2 regions of the Sporosarcina koreensis genome follow, and region 2 is predicted to be linked to the other one. Evidence: a T-box and tRNA genes for the amino acid it is inferred to sense, from the RefSeq annotation. Region 2 holds a T-box; the other holds one or more tRNA genes.
What was found. The T-box of region 2 lies ahead of metG (methionine--tRNA ligase). A T-box ahead of a tRNA ligase gene usually reads a tRNA of that ligase, here a tRNA-Met.

Region 1 (8,634 bases), on a different contig from region 2:
TATAGATAATTCAATAGTAGTGGAATGAAGCGCTTTTGTAAAGCGGTGTGCATGCTTCTGAACAGATCCAGTGCAAAGGTCGGAAGCCCGTCTTTGGTGAACGTAACGATGGACTCGAAACGCTCTTTTGCAAGGCTGTCCAACAGCATTTCATCCTCTTGCAGGCCTATCGTCATTTTGGCGACATTCAGAGCCGCGGATGGATTTTCCGACAAGATGAAGGGTGCGACATGATGGCGCAGCCGGTTCCGCAAATAGGAGTCGCTATCGTTACTCGGGTCCTCCCTGAATTGTGCTCCTTGCCCCTCTACATACGCAAGTAGCTCTTCCTTCATTGCCGGCAGGAACGGCCTGATGACGGTGCCTCCAGCGAACGGCCGACTCACTGGGACGCCAAGAGGGACGCTCCCTTTGGACAATTGCATGAGCACTGTCTCCAATTGGTCTTCGGCGTGATGGGCGGTTGCCAGAATGTCATAGCCTTCCGCCTGCATCACTTCATTGAAAAAAGCATATCTCCCGGTCCTGCAGACGTCCTGCATATTACCGCCTTCCATATTTAAAATAAAGGGGACAGGCACATTACCACCGAAAAAAGGAATTCCGAGCTTTTCACATAACGCTAGCACAAACTTGCCATCATCTGAGGACTCTTTTCCACGAAGCATATGGTCGACATGGGCGGCAGCCACTTCAATCCGCAGTCTTTCGCGGATACTTGCCAGAAAGAGCAAAAGTGCGACCGAATCCAACCCGCCGGAGCATGCGACAAGTACCCGATGGCCCGATGACAGCAATACCTCTTTTTGAATAAAATCAAGGATCTTCCTTTCAAACACGTTCATGTTGCGCCCCTCCGTCTGTTCTCTTATCATTTCCTCCTATTCTACCCCATAACTTTTTCCCGGGAAATAAATCGATTTGTGGGCTTTATTGTCGTCCACTTCGGTAAAACGTGTTCAACTTTCATTACGAGCACAGTTCGGTCATCCGCAACAATGCCGAATTTCCTTTCCATTTCAGACATAATACGGTCGGCCAATGGCTCGCTGGACAGGTGCTCGTACTTTTCCAATATTCCATAGATCGCGTCTTCCTGCTTTTCAATCGTTACCGATCCGTTGAATACGCCATCTGTCAACATGACGATAACGTCACCCGATTTTAATTCCTCATTTGTCGCTTCCACGGAAAACGACGGGAGGAATCCGACAGGAACCGATTTGCTGTCAAGCCGTAGGAAATCCTGGCCTCTTTTTATATAGGTGCTCATCGAACCCGCCTTCCAGGACCAGAGCCGTCCGTCCTGCAAGTCAAGTAACGCCAAATCAAGTGTTGCGTACATATCATCAAGCCCGTTCAACGACATCATGTAATGCAACGTGTGCATCGCTGTTTCTGGATCCATCTTCCGGTCCAGGCATTCCCGCATAAGACGTATCACTTTCCGGCTTTCCCGATAGGCATTCATATCATGCCCCATTCCGTCCGACAGTAGTACAGCGGTGAGGCCGTCGTGAATCGGAAACACTTCATAGGCGTCGCCCGCATGGAACGCCCCTCCCCCTGCCGTTGCCACAATTCCGTATTCCAATGAAAAGCGGACAGCCGAGCAGAACATAATTTGAATATGCGGGAAAGGATCTTGCAGCACAGCAGTCTTCTCCACTTTAAACGGCTCCCGATAGACCTCCTCTAATAATGGTAATATGAGACGTTCCGCCACAGTCGTATCCGTCTCGAAATCGGAACGCCTTTCCGGAGTTGAAATAACGATCCGGTAGGCACCCTTCTCCTCAGATAAAATGTCGATCTGATAATATTCGATTCCTTGAGATTGCAAATGCTTCCCCAATTCCTCTTCTGCAAGATGGTTAACCGTCAACTCCCCTTTTATGTCATTCATGATTTTCTCCAAATGATTGCTCATATCCCTTAACTGCAATGCGAGCATTTTCCGACCGTGCTGCAGCTGCCCCATTAACAGATGATTGGAAGCTGATTCCTCAAGTTCGGAAATCAAACCTGAAGAGCGGATGCATTTATATTTAATTCGTTCCTCGACACGATGGCGTGCCGCCTTCTTCGTTGCGGAATACGTCCCTTCCCATTCATAAAGAAGACGGGCCATCCCTTCTTCATTCCCCTCCCAACACTTCGAATATCTGAAACAGGACTGGCAGATTGACGGGATGTTCTGAGCAGCATTCCCATCATCCGAAGCGAAACGATCATTGACGAGATTGGACATGAATTCAGCAAACTGCTGAAAATCGGACAATTGCTCATCAAGACGATCGGTTAACCATTGCTGCCTCTTCACCGAAATATCTTGTTGACCGCTGGGCGTGATCATCCGGCTGATCGGTTCCACTTTCTTCGTGGGGACGAAGAAAAACAGGAATGTCGCCAGGCCGATCGTCAAGAAATGGGACGTATCAAGCGGCAAGGTAAAATCATATAAGAAGAAGAAAACGGATACCGCAAAGCCGCCTGTCGCAATACCCAACTTCCCAAGGCGTTTGAAAGCGCCTGCGAAAAACCCCGTCATGCCATACACGGCCATCATCCCAGTGAACGATAACTCAGCGACTCCCGCAATCGCCGCGATCATCATCGCAATTGTCGTGGAAAAAGGGAGACCGCCTGCAAGCGCTGCCAACAAAATGGTGAAATGAAGAAGCAATCCCGAAATCGAAATCGGACCGACCATCAGATTGCCCATTCCCGTTGTCGCCATGATGCCGACAATGCAAACAGCCCCGAGACGCTCCGGAGACCATTGACCGAAGAAAATGCGCTCCCGATGAGGAAATGCAACAAACAGGAAAAACGTCATGAACAAAGCAAGGACTGCTTCGAAACCGATCGACAACTGCACTTCGACAGGCGTATGCCCGCTATTCATAACAAACTGCCAAAGAACTTGGACGACAATGATCGTCCCTGCGACCGTCAAAGGAATCGACTTTCGCATAAGCGGATGCTTGCTCACCACATTGAACAACAGCAGCTGCAATAAATGGATCACCGCTTGTCCAAGCCCTAAAAAAGCCCCTCCCGCAATTCCCCCGATGAATACATAGATGAGATGATTCCTGAATCGCATTTGTGCCAATGCCCATATTGGCAGAAAAAAAGGAACCGCCGCGTTAAATAGAACAGCTTGCGACAAGAAAAACGTACTTAGTAAAAAGAATGCCGCCATCAAAACATACATCTTCCGCTTGCCCACCGCGCTGAACACATGACGAATCTGCTGGCCTACCGGTCTTTCAAGATTGCCTATCATCTTCATCTCCACATTCCCCCTATGTCTACTTGTCCCTGAGTATACATAGGTCAAGCCAAAGAATTTGTCTGTTCCTGACAAAGTGATCTAGAAATATTTCGACTTCTTCCGAAGCGTTTTTCTATTTTACAACGAAAGGTTGACACACTCCGTCGACCGTTGTATTATGGTTATTGTCGTTCGGATTCATTTGAACAACATGGCGGCGTAGCTCAGCTGGCTAGAGCGTTCGGTTCATACCCGAAAGGTCGTGGGTTCGACCCCCTCCGCCGCTATAACTAAAGGAAAGCGGCCAGTCTTCAGACTGGCCGCTTTTTTTATACCCAAAAACGCATAAATCGCTGGAATCACGCATAAAACGGAAAACTTACGCATAACCTTGCTGAATCACGCATAAAACAGGAAACTCACGCATAACTCTTTCCAAAAACGCATAAATCCCCGCAGACGCGCATAAATCAAAAACGTTCTTCTCTTCTTATCGAATCGACTCGATTTGTTCCTTATGATGCGAATCATGCCAAACAAAATCCGAGAAATAATCCTCCAATGTCAAAACATGCTCGCCGATGTTAAATGGTTTCGTCCATTCCGCTTCATCCAAGCCTTCAAGCCATTCAATAATCTGCTGCCGATACTGCTTTGCCAATGCAATCACTTCATCAAAAGAATATTGTTTTGAAAGTTTCGCAGCTTGCTCATTGAATGGTCCCCACTCTACATCCTCAAGCTTCTCTGATTCTTTCAAACGGTGAAGCCGATGCTCCAAAGTGAATCGATCCCACTCCGCCATATGCATAAGAATTTCCTTCGGCGTCCATTTTCCCTCTTGATAAGGTGTATCCGCCTGTTGTTCGGTCATTGAATGGAGCGACTCCGCCCATTCCAAGTACTTTCTAAGATTGCCCAAGATTTCATTCATTCCAATTCAGCCCCCTTTTCATTAATTATTCGGCAGCTACAGGTTGAAATCCTTTACACAAAAAAACGACCCGACATCTTAAATAGATGCCAGATCGCTCATAAGAGATTCATTTCCACTAATTGAAACAGCCAGCAAGTTACCCTCTTCTTGCGCCACGGCCACCGCGTTTAGATTCTGTTGCTCTTTTCAAAGTTGAAAGGCGCTCTTCACTGTCTTTCATGAATTTCGCCATCTTTTGCTCAAAATTCTCTGGACGGTCATTATGGCTAGGACGGCCACCGCTGTGACGAGGACGTTGAGGGCGTTGAGGACGTTCAGCTTCCGGTTTCGCTTTTCTGATCGATAACCCGATTTTTCCGTCAGTGCCGACATTCATCACTTTCACTTCAACCATATCGCCTACTTTTAGGTGGTCATTGATATCCTTCACATAATTGTCCGCTACTTCACTAATATGGACCAGACCAGTTGAACCGTTCGGCAGTTCGACGAACGCACCGAAGTTTGTGATCCCTGTAACTTTCCCCTGTAACTTGCTGCCTACTTCAATTGACATAAAAAAAATGCTCCTCCTTAAGATTTAAACGGCCTCTTTTCAGATGCCTTTTACCATATGGCGAGTCCTGCAAGTGCAAGATCCTTACTTTCATTATAGCCAACAAAAAAAGAGTGTCAATAAGACTACTCTTTTCCGTCATCTTTTTCGTCTTTTTTCTTCTTATTTTTAGGAACAGTAAAGATGATTTCATTTTTATCAGATAAGAAATATTCTTTCCGCGCAAGCTTGGCAATATAGTCATCATCATCTAGTTTCACAAGTTGTTTTTTAAGAAGTTCTTGCTCTTCCTTTACTTCTTCCAACTTTGCGAGCGTCTCCACTTTTTGCTGTTCTTTCTCCTTCAGTGTCTGCTGTTGCTGAATATACATATTCGTCAACCCGCCGAGCACCACGAATGCGATCACCGCATAGATGAACAGTTTCCGTCGAAGCCGCTTTTTCTGCTTGTTTCTCCAAATTTCTTTTTTACGCAACGAGCGGACATATTCAGTTTCAATCGATGCAACGGTCGTGGATGATTTCCTTTTCCTTTGCTCCATGTCCTGCACTCCCCCTCATTACTAACGAAATCCGATAAGTCTAGTAATTATACATCATTCTTCAACGGATTTAAAGAGAGAGTTATAGACTTTGTTATAGAGAAAGATGAACGGAGAAAGAAGGAATCTCACAATCCTGACGATCAGCTTGACGATAAAGCTGATCATCTTCACAACGAGCATGATGATGAACCAAATCGGTTTGATGATCAACATATTCAGGATTCTCCCGAAAAACCTGAAAGGCCGGTGGAAAATCGAGGCGTATAACAGCAAGCCGCAAATTTGTGCAACCGGATCATACATCCTCCATGCCCCATCCCGGACTATGAAAAGAACGTAGAACGATGCACACCCAATCAAGATCCATCCGATTACTTCCAAAGGGACCGCGTATTTCCGGATAATCGATTTCTTGCCGGTCGCATCCACGCCCGTTCCGATCAAATCCATGAAAGCCCCGGCCCCAATGCCTGTCCCAATCATTGCAAGAAGACTAAGAAACTGGACGGAGAGACTCATCCAAATAATTTATGGAGGAAACCACGCGAACTTGCATCTTCTTCGTCGTATTGCATCGTGCCGATCGTACCTTCCAAAGTAAGAAGCCCTTTGTCTACATCCAAATGGACGATGCGCAGCTCCTCCCCGCGTATTACTAGTACTCCTTGCGATGTCCGGACAATGAACTCCTCTTGGTCGAACCGGTCGATCGTTTTTACAGATGTAAGATCCATTCTTTTTCGGTTCCGCATCGTGACGACATGATCACCCGATGGGATTGCGTATGATGGGTTATCCGTCTGGATTTGCATACTATTCCTCCCTTTGCTTGTACGTTCACTGCCATCTTATGCGGGCGTATAAAAAAACATGACAGGAAAAATTCCTGTCATATAGCAATGTGAACAAGCTTTTTTGTAAGAGTATTTACCTGACAAATCCACAAGTAAAAGATACTTAGTAGCTATTTTATCTAATTCTCTCATAAAAGGTATGAAAGATTTCTTCCAGTCTAAGTGCATCAGCCAATTTCATCGCTTGCAGAGCTTCATTTACTTGTTTTTCTCCTTGGTCTATCTCCCCCTTTTTTATGAGGAATAAGCCGATCACGAATTTCAATATAACCCTTTCCAAGAAAAATGTTTCATCTATGTCAAGCTTCTTTAACGTAACGATAAAGTCTTCTGCAGTATCCATTCTGTCATTTTCAATACATACCAACGTGATGTTTATTAAGGTATTAATTAGTGTTTCGAAGATTTGGCGATCTTTATGGAATACTTGCGTTTTCTTAATTAATTCCTTTGACAAAACGATAGATGTTTCAATTGGAAGATATGACATTGAATCACCGAACAATACCAAGTCAAACTGAGTCCAAAGCTCACACTGAAACAAGTAATCCGTTAAAAATTCAATATCACTTTCTTTTATTTCTATCTCCCTATTGGTCAGACTCTTGTAATGAGCTTCTAATACAATCGCAGACAGCTTCGAATATTTACTGCCGGTTTTTTCAAACCTTGCCCATTCCTCATCGACTAACCTTTCCAACAGAGCAAGGTTGCCATCCATCACAACTTTAGACAGCAGCTCTAACGAAGAGACGTCTGCATGAGCTGTCTTCGTTAGAAACACAAATTCTCGCATCGATATTTTTACTTTATCCATTATGTGAATTAATTTTTCTAATGTTATATCAGCCTCAGATCTTTCAAATCTCGAAATCGTTGATTTAGAAACATAATCATCTGCCAAATTGTTAATTGTAAAGCCTCTAGCTGACCTTATCTCTTTGAATGTTTTCCCGAAATCCAAATCCTTCACCTCCATTCCCGTATAAGGGAATTCTGAATTGAAGCTAGTGTACCTGTGTGATGATTAATACGCAAGGATCATATGACAAATATTGTTAGGAGGAATATGAAGTGGAAAGTATTTTCAAAGAAATTGTTCATATTATGCACCATGATTATGCTGGATTTAAAGATAAAAATGGATGGGATAATCCGGATGAATTTTTTAGGAAAATACTGCAGTTAATGAAAAGCAATCAATTAACGCGAGAAAAGTTTACAGGGATAATTAAGGATTATTTATTGGATTTTAATGACGAGCATATTTACTTTTATGATAAAAGCGATTTAGAAAACGACAAATCGTTGGATACAGGATTTCGTGTGCGTCGCTATAACGAATATCTTTATGTTACCCAAGTAGGTAGTGAAAAAAGATTAACAAAAGGAATGTTCTTTAAATCAGTTGGAGGCTATACCATTCCTGAGTTAAGCAGGAAACATCGTCGATTATTGAATGAGAACCACAATGAAAGGGAAAATTGGATGCCTATTCTCTCTTTATATGAATATGGGGAGATTAAGGACAGTAAGGGTACCGCCGATGTTTTTAAATTTAGCTATTATGAAAAAGAAAAACATGTTCCAACATACTCTGTTAAAAAAATAAATAATGATACCATATTGCTAACCATTACTGATTTTATGAACCCCGATGCGATAGTCACCTTAATCGAGGAAAATCAAACCCTGCTAGACTTGACTGATAATTGGATTGTTGATGTCCGAATAAATTATGGAGGCAGTGATTCCAGCTTTTATCCTCTGCTCCCCTACCTTATGCCTGTAGAGGGTGTTGAGTTGGCTGATCCGGAAGATAGAATGCTTTTTAACTGTACAGATGCTAATGCAGAAAGATCACTGGAAGAAATCAAAAGTGTATTAAATCACATTCAGGACGAACAAGCACAACATTTTTTAAAAGCCTTTGAAAAGGAATGGCAGAGCAACAAAGGAAAGGGTTTTGTAGAATTTGATTTTGGTTCTCTTCTCCCGGCTACCTTTATTAAAGGTAGCTATAATCCAAAGAAAATTGTGGTTTTATCAGACTATATGTGTGGCAGTTCTGGTGATTCCTTCGTAGAAATATGCAAGAAATCTAATAAAGTAATAGTGATTGGGAGACCAACAATGGGTTTAAATGATTATGCTAATCTTGTTAGTAAGGAATGGCCTGAAGGATTTGAATTTATGTACCCCACTTCTCGACTATCAAGAATTGACAAAGGCATGGGGATGACAGGAAAGGGGATTGAACCCGATATTTATATACCTTGGACACCTCGACATCTGAATTCCGACATTGATTTAGAAATAGCCTTAGATTATTTATCATCAAACAAGCAAATTTTAACAAAGGGATAGTATTTAATGGACCTTGCTGTCGAGAATGGACCCCGAGAGCAGATGAATGGACCCTGACGTTGAAAAAATGAACCTTTTCCATATAAAAAGAGCAG
Region 2 (8,634 bases):
GTACGCGCCACCATCTTTGGCCGTCTACGTAGGCGATAAGCATATCTTCAGGGAATGTCGTCCTGAAATCGAGCCCCGATTCTGCGATTTCTTCAGCATGTTCAGCAAGTGCTTGCTGGAGCAATTGCGTCAAATCGACACGCTGCTTGTGCAGTTCCAGATTGCCGCTTGCCATTTTCGACACTTCGAATAAATCCTCGATGAGCGTCTTCAGTCTTTGCGATTTCTTATCCAATATATCGACATATTTCGCGCGTTCTTCCGGTGTGATCGTTTCATCTTTTAAAAGGTCGGTGTACGTAATGATCGACGTCAACGGCGTTCGCAGGTCATGGCTCACATTCGTGATCAATTCCGTTTTCAGCCGCTCGCTTTTCGCCTGCTCGCTCATGGAAACCCGTACGCCTTCTCGAAGATTGTTCAAGTTTTTCGCGTGATCCGCGAGTGGTGAACGGCCTTCGATTTTGATGTCTTCATTCAAACGTCCGGAAGCCATTTGTTCTGTCGCAACGATGATTCGGTTTAAGTACGCGGAACGCCGAATGAAAACATAAAGCGCTGGCAAGCCAAGAAATAGGACGCAAGCAATATAGACGACAAATAAAAACGGCGCTATGAATCCTCCGACAAATCCTATACCCGCAAGGAAGAATCCGATAAGCAGGATAAATGATTGAACGCCGATCGATCTCTTCAAGAACATCTCACGGATTGCCCTTAAGAACTGGAGCGTGAAACTGTTTTTCACATCCTTCGCAAACATACCTTCCCGCTTCCATCGCTCCACACTGTTCACAAGCTGGAATGCAAGCAAGGCTGTCATGAGGACGCCTCCAAAAAAGATGGTGCCCAGCCAAATAACCCAACTTTCCAGTCTTTGTTGCATAAAGAAGTTCAGCAGATTGTAGGACTTGCTGTTGATGGATTCTACTAAAATTAGCGCTGACATGAAAAATGCCGCTGCTTTTACATCGATTTTCACATCAGAATACCAATCAGCAATCGGTGTTCCTGTCACCCATTCCTTCCGAAACTTCATAACAGTTAATAAGGCAATGAGTGCTAGTAAGCCAAGAGCCCAAAAGGCATACATGCCATATTTCCCTCTGTTGAAATCCTTGTATTGTGCATATAAAGCGCCGCCCTTCTCAAAGGCCGCCTTAGGAACAATGACAACACCTTCAAAGGATTGCACAGGGTTTGCCATGGCAGTTATTTCTTCATCGGACACATAATCATCTTCATAATATTTAACGTATGTCGTTGTCCATTCCGAATAGCGTCCCGGTAATGAGCTCGCCTTAAAGTAATTACTATTTGCATTGAAATTCTTTTTATAGACAGCAGGTTTCGAAATATCACCTTTAGAAAACGTCTCGCCAGTTTCGACATTCTTTAATTTATAAGCAACATGTAATGAATAGGTTTTATTTTTAACTTCATTCAAATAATTCTCTAAAACCTTTTCTTTCCCTTTACGGATTTTCGCCTCTACATGGCCATCTTGCTCAAAGTTCTTTCGGATATCCTCCAATTTCATATCCCGTTCTTCAATCAGAGAGCTTTGCAATAATTCATTTCCAGCATCTTTCGCATCAGCTATTCTCTGTGCATATTGGTCGTGGATATTGGAAAGCTGGTCTGCCAGTGTCCCATATCGGTACCGATGTCTCTCGATTTCATCGTCGGATACCGTAATTTTCTTCTTCGCCTCTTCTATGTTGATCGGATTTAGAACGGAAGGACCGATTACATCGTAAAACTCGTCTAACTGCCATTTCATATCATTCGAATCGGAAAAATCCTTTCCAATCAAACCCGTCCCCTGTCTTGCAAATGTAAGGCTGGCAAGCAGCACAATTGTAACAAGCGCGGACCATACTAATAGAAGTGCTTTATTTTTCATCAGGCCGTGCCCCCTCTAATGATGCGTGAAAAATATGCGATAGCCCTTGTTGATCGTTCCCATCCACTTTCGATCATATCAAGGATGTGCGGGAAGCAATAACCGATGCTGACCATGGCGATACAGATGGAGAATACCGAAAAGACGACGCCCCAATCACTTCTCGATTTTGTAACCAATGCCCCACACCACCTTTACATATCGCGGATTTTTCGGGTCCGCTTCAATTTTTTCGCGAATTTTACGGATGTGGACCGCCACGATATTTTCCGCATTGTACGCTTCTTCATTCCATACACGTTCGTAAATTTCATTTATCGAAAACACACGCCCCGCATTTTTCATAAGCAATTCCGTAATCTTATATTCAATCGGCGTCAGCTTCACCGGTTTCCCATCAACCGATAACTCTTTCGCATCTTCATCGAGCGCCAACCCGTCAATCTCAATCTTTTTCTGGCCTTCGTATGTACCGAACTGGACATACCGACGCAGCTGTGACTTGACGCGCGCCATCAATTCAAGCGGGTGGAACGGCTTCGTTACATAATCATCTGCTCCGACCGACAGACCATGGATCTTATCCGTATCCTCCGCCTTCGCGCTGAGCATGATGATCGGAATGTTCTGCGCCTCCCGGATTTTGAACGTCGCCGTAATCCCATCCATATTCGGCATCATAATGTCGAGGATGAGCAGATGGACTTCATTCGTTTGAATCAAATCAAGCGCCTCTTTCCCATCCGCTGCCTTCAACACGTCGTATCCTTCATTTTTCAAATAAATTTCGATCCCATCGCGGATCTCCTTATCATCATCCGCCACGAGAACTGTGAACTTCGCCATCATCCGCACCTCACTTTCCTCTATGATACCAATTGTAGTGGTTAAATCTTAACATTCGATGAGGGGAATTATGAAGAAATTCTTAAGATGGTGGTTCGTTGGCTTAAGATTTATGTCTGATAATGGTTGAGTGGTGTTAAAGTCGGTGTGAGTGGTGATAAAGTGCGTCTAAGTGGTGATAACGGTCGTCTAAGTGGTGATAAACTTTTGCCGACTTCAAAATCGATGGATTTGTTCGCAAGTCGTCCTGGAAATCGCTTGAAATGTGGCGCAGCGGTGGTAAACCGGGGAGAATCGGTGGTAAAGTCCCGAGATTCGGTGGTAAACTCTTGCAAATCGGTGGTAAACCCTTGCAAGTCGGTGGTAAGCTGTTGCATTCGCGGAAAATGCATGGAGACTGCCATGGAAATCCCTCAAATTGCATCGAAGCGGTGATAAATCGGTATAAGTCAGTGATAAATGCCTAAGAGTCGGTGATAAAATCGGACAAGACGGTGATAAATGCTTGAGAGTCGGTGATAAACTGCCTGAAGTCTGTGCTTTTGGTAGACTTATTCCCTAAGGGAGATCTGCTTTTCTCCCACTTGTTATAAATCAAACCAAAATGTCCATCCTTCCCATATATCGGGAGGTGAATCGACTTGGCGAATGAGAAGAAAAAGAAAATCAAAAAAGGCAATACGCTGGATCGTGAGGAATTCGGGTATGGATTCGATATTAGCCCTGATGATATGGGTGTAATCGGGAAGAATGACAACGTGAAAAATAAAAACAATACGAAAAGAGAAAAATATGACAAAGACCGTCCGCCGACAAATTGGTAGACACTATTGATTTCTCTGAATCAAACGACTATAATCATTTCAACTACATCTTACTAAAGGCAATGAGAGGGAAAAGTAAAAAGCGGATGTCGCATAGAGAGCTTCTGACGGTGGAAATGAAGCGGACAAAACTTTTGAACATGATCCTTGAGCCGCGCGCTGAACGTCTTTTGACTAGTAGGATGCGACGAGTTTTGGCGCTTGTTATCCACGTCAAAGTATAACGCTTTTTTGGCGCGTACTTTTGGAGGCAATCAGTGTGAGCTGCTTGCGAAGTAAGGTGGTACCACGGGTGATAGACCCCGTCCTTATCGGTTTTTATCGATAGGGGCGGGGTTTTTTATTTTCTCAAGAAAGTTTTGCGCAAATTTATACCGGTTTTGAGGAATTTTGTAGGAGTTATGCGCACTTTCAGCATAGTTATGAGGCATTTCAGCAGAGTTATGCGCAACTTTTGATGGATTATGCGCATTTCGGGACTTTAAACCTACTTCAAATCTAGCCTTCATCTCCAATCAATGGAGTAGAAGGCGATCAAAAACTAAGGGGGAGTCGAACATGTCAGTTTTTATCGGAGGAGCTTGGCCGTATGCAAATGGGTCGCTGCATCTTGGGCATATCACGGCATTGCTGCCGGGGGATATTTTGGCGAGGTATTACCGGTTGAAAGGCGAGAAGGTACTTTACGCTTCGGGAAGTGATTGCAACGGTACGCCTATTTCGATCCGGGCGAATGCCGAAGGAGTATCTGTTAAGGAAATCGCGGACCGTTACCATACGGAATTCATCGTTTGCTTTTCAAGACTGGGATTCTCGTATGACATTTACACGCGAACAGACGGAAGGTTTCACCATCAAGTCGTCCGTAATGTATTTTTAACGTTATTGGACCGCGGTTTTATTTTCAAAAAGGAAGTGGAACAGACGTATTGCGAGGTTGACGAGCGTTTTCTTCCCGACCGATTCGTCGAGGGAATTTGTCCGCATTGCGAAAGTCGGGCACGCGGCGATCAATGCGACAATTGTGGCTCGATTTTAGATCCACTTGAATTGTCGGAGCGCACGTGCAAGCTTTGTGGAAATGAACCGACTGTGCGGAAAACGGAGCATTTTTATTTCAAATTAAGTGCTTTCCAAGAGGAACTTGAGAAGTATGTCGGTGCAGCGAAGACCGAAGGAAGATGGCGTGAAAATGCGATTCATCAATCCGAGCGCTATTTACGGGAAGGACTCCGTGATCGAGCCGCCTCCAGGGATTTGGCGAATGGTGTCGGTATTCCTGTAAGAGGCTATGAGGATAAGAAAGTGTATGTGTGGATTGAGGCAGTGACGGGCTATTATTCCGCGAGCCAGGAATGGGCCGCTTTGAACCGTGTTGATTTCGTGGAGTTTTGGAATGAAGATACGGTCTCCTACTATGTGCACGGCAAAGACAACATCCCTTTCCATACGATCATTTGGCCCGCGATTCTTATGGGAATCGGGAAAGAGTACGCATTGCCGACTCGTGTCATTTCCAATGAATATTTGACATTGGAGAAGCGGAAATTGTCGACGAGCCAGAACTGGGCGGTATGGGTGCCGGATATTTTGGAACGTTATCATCCGGATTCAGTGCGCTATTTTCTGACCGCGAACGCCCCAGAAGGCAGGGATGCAGATTTTTCATGGCGGGAGTTCATTTATAGTCATAACTCCGAACTGTTGGGCGCGTATGGGAATTTCGTGAACCGGACGTTGAAGTTTATTGAGAAATCGTATGATGGGGTTACGCCGGTTGCGGAGATTAATGGGGAAATAAAAAAGACCATTGTGGATCTTTACCGAATTGTTGGCGAGCGTATCGAGACTGGACATATTAAAGAAGCGATTGAAACGATATTCGATTTTATCCGACAAGCTAATAAATACTTCGATGATGAGAAGCCTTGGATTCAGATCAAGGAGGACGAAGCAGTATGCGCGCGGACGATGTCGACTTGTGTGTACATTATTGCCAACTTGGCGCAGCTCCTCTCCCCTTTCCTGCCGTTTTCGAGTGAGGAAGTCGGGAGGATGTTGGGGGTTAGGAAATTTGAATGGAATGAGATTCAAATTGGGGGTAGAGCATTGGTTGATGTGAAGCCGCTGTTTGAGCGGATTGATGTTGCGCAAATTGATGTGGAGTTGGAACGGTTGAAGGAGAAATCTGCAGGGGTTAAATAATTCTTGGCCTTCTCGGCATTTGAGAGGGCTTTTTCTTTTGAAATTGGAGGAGGATTGTAGCGAGTCGGTGATAAACTTATTTTTGTACGAAAATAAGTTAGCAACTAGAAAAAATCGCTCGTTTGCTGTAAAGAAACGCCTAAAAAATGGGCGAACGGTGATAAAGTCGTGTTGAGCGGTGATAAACTCACTCTAAGCGGTGATAACAGCGGTGTAAGCGGTGATAAAGTGAGCCGAAGCGGTGGTAACGAGGCGAGAAGCGGTGGTATTCGGTTGAAAGTCGGTGGTAACCTGCCGAGAGTCGGTAGTAAAGTCGCCCAAGTCGGTGGTAACTTGCTGAGAGTCGGTGGGAAACTCCCCTCCTCCAAATAATTGGTGCAATCTCGCCTTCCGTTTGAGACAATATACTGACAAAGGAAAAGTTGGAAGGAGGAATCACGTGAAAGAACGTTATTTTTGGGTAGCACTCGGACTTATTGCAATCAGTTGGATTGTGAATTCATTATATGCACATTCGAACCAGTTGGAGGAGCCTATTTTTCTGGATCATTATATTGAAACGACTACGGATGAAAACGACCATAACTATGTCACCTTCTACTACTTGGCGAATAAAAATGATCGCTCACATATCAATTACATAAGATTAGGTGATGTCGAAGGCTTTCCGCAAGGTGACTACTTCTATACGGATACCACCGCCCCTCATGCGATTGACACTTTTAGACATCAAGAACTGAGAAGCATAACCGTCAAATTACGGTCATTCAGCGATAATACGGAGAAACAGTCATTCAATGAAATGGCCGTGTTTTATTCAGACGGAAGATCATCAACCGCGGCCATCGGGGAAGTAATCATCCATCCAAATAGGTTTTATGCGAATGACGATAGTAGAGCGTTAGAGCAACCATCCAGCGGAGGCAGCAATGACGGTTCGAGTTGGGATACATTCCGAGCAACCGAGCCGTTGGCAATCGAGAAGATCGATTTCCCTTTCAATGAACCGATTGAAGACTGGTTCCTCTTCACGATCAGCGGCAAACAAACAGAACAACCGCTGGATTCCCTCAAACTTCCGATTCATTTAGAGAAGGATAAATCTGTGACATTGAGAGTCGATTTTAAAGAAAAAAGTTTTGTGAACCCTTTCGCATTCGCCATCCGTATATCTGGAACAACAGCGGATGGAAAACCTTTCACAAACTATGCTCACTACAATCTGTTTCCGTATGTAACACAAGATGACGTGAACCGAATCATCGAGGAAAAGACAGGGAGGGTTTCGAGTGAATAAAGCGTTGCGGTATATGTTTTGGGGATACCTTTTCATCTTTTTCCGACTTCATGTCATGATCGATCTGTTGATGGACCCTGTTGGTTATTATTTGATCTATGCCGGATGCTCTAGGCTCGTGGATGTCTTTCCGAAGGCGAAAAAGGCGATGATTGTCGGATTCATTGGCATGCTTGTATCAGTGCCTTCTGTATTTGTGAATCTCTCTGATCCGGCACTTTCAACGGGCTGGACTACCTACGCTCTGTTGCTTTCAGCGTTCAAACTGATCACAGCGTATTACTTATTTGTTTTATTGCAGGATGTCGTAAAAGTAGTCGGCGATCAGGCATTGCAAAATCGGACAAATACGACATTCACATTTTTCGCGGCCATCCATCTTATCACACTGGCCATCATGTCTTTTTCAATGAATATGCCAGGAAACGATTCGGACGCGATCACTTTATTAGTTTTCGGTATAGCTGTTGTCATAATGGATATTCTGTTTTTACTTTTAATCGGTGCCATCCGGCGCGTCAGCCCCAAGCAACTGCATATAGATACACTCATTTGAAACTTATTTTCAGCATTAAGTTAGAAACAAGGGGGTTATCATTTGTTCAAAAACAATTCAAACCAAGTACGCGCTGGATGGATCATCTTTTTAGCATTTTTAGCGATGTTCATTGCGCAGCAGATTTTCGCGATACCGGGAGGCGTTTTGCTAGCGATCGCCGATTTCCCGTTCCAAGACGGAAATTACAATATGGATATTATGGCCACGTTCGACAGGCACCCATGGATTTTCCTGTTGACGCAAGGCGGCGGGACAGTCGGCGGCATGCTCGCGACGGTATTGTTATGGCGCTTTGTCAATAAAGGAACGTTGAGAGAGCTGGGCTTCAGTGGGCCGTTGAAAGATTTAGGGTTCGGCCTTCTGCTTGGGGCAGTTTCGATCGCGGTCATTTTCTTTATTCTATTGGCTTCCGGAAATGTGGACATGGTTAATTCGTTCACGAAACCCGAGTTCACAGTGTACTCATTGTCGTTTCTTGTCTTATTCATTCTCGTCGGCTTTTTTGAAGAGATGTTTTTCAGGGGTTATGTCATGTCGACGATGGAGAGGCGCGGGAATCCCAAATGGCTCATTTATGTCGTCTCCGCCGTCGTGTTCAGTTTGGTTCACGGCACGAATCCGAACGTCAGCCTATTGGGCTTGGTCAATATCGCGTTGGTCGGCATTTTATTCGCCTATATGTTTGACGCGACGAAAAGCTTATGGCTGCCGATCGGTTACCATATAACGTGGAATTACTTTCAAGGGAATGTTTTCGGATTTGCAGTTAGCGGCACAGCTCCGCATGGGATTTATAATGTTTCTATTGAAGATGGAAATACGTGGCTGACGGGCGGACCGTTCGGATTGGAAGGCGGCTTACTGGCGACGTTGTTAATTATTTTAGGATTTTTTGGGACGAGGCTTTATGTGAGGATGAAGGCGGAGTAGGCGTTATGCGTGCTTTTCTTAATTTATGAGCGAATTTAGCGGTTTATGGACTTTTGGGGAAGTTTAT

Region 1: it has a tRNA-Met gene. The T-box ahead of metG (methionine--tRNA ligase) is inferred to sense a tRNA for this amino acid. The anticodon was not compared.

What each region holds. Positions count from the first base shown of each region.
Region 1 is NZ_JBHSNP010000006.1:14,620-23,253, forward strand. It holds gene tilS (tRNA lysidine(34) synthetase TilS) at 1-845, opposite strand, end outside; gene ACFPTP_RS02895 (SpoIIE family protein phosphatase) at 887-3,298, opposite strand; tRNA gene ACFPTP_RS02900 (tRNA-Met) at 3,494-3,567, shown strand; gene ACFPTP_RS02905 (DinB family protein) at 3,771-4,214, opposite strand; gene ACFPTP_RS02910 (S1 domain-containing RNA-binding protein) at 4,354-4,773, opposite strand; gene ACFPTP_RS02915 (FtsB family cell division protein) at 4,899-5,315, opposite strand; gene yabQ (spore cortex biosynthesis protein YabQ) at 5,370-5,837, opposite strand; gene yabP (sporulation protein YabP) at 5,834-6,130, opposite strand; gene ACFPTP_RS02930 (helix-turn-helix domain-containing protein) at 6,288-7,136, opposite strand; gene ACFPTP_RS02935 (S41 family peptidase) at 7,247-8,539, shown strand.
Region 2 is NZ_JBHSNP010000029.1:423,177-431,810, forward strand. It holds gene ACFPTP_RS17870 (sensor histidine kinase) at 1-1,906, opposite strand, end outside; gene ACFPTP_RS17875 (hypothetical protein) at 1,906-2,085, opposite strand; gene ACFPTP_RS17880 (response regulator transcription factor) at 2,063-2,752, opposite strand; gene ACFPTP_RS17885 (hypothetical protein) at 3,394-3,576, shown strand; T-box leader at 3,630-3,889, shown strand; gene metG (methionine--tRNA ligase) at 4,084-5,781, shown strand; gene ACFPTP_RS17895 (hypothetical protein) at 5,953-6,153, shown strand; gene ACFPTP_RS17900 (hypothetical protein) at 6,221-7,078, shown strand; gene ACFPTP_RS17905 (hypothetical protein) at 7,071-7,634, shown strand; gene ACFPTP_RS17910 (CPBP family intramembrane glutamic endopeptidase) at 7,677-8,567, shown strand.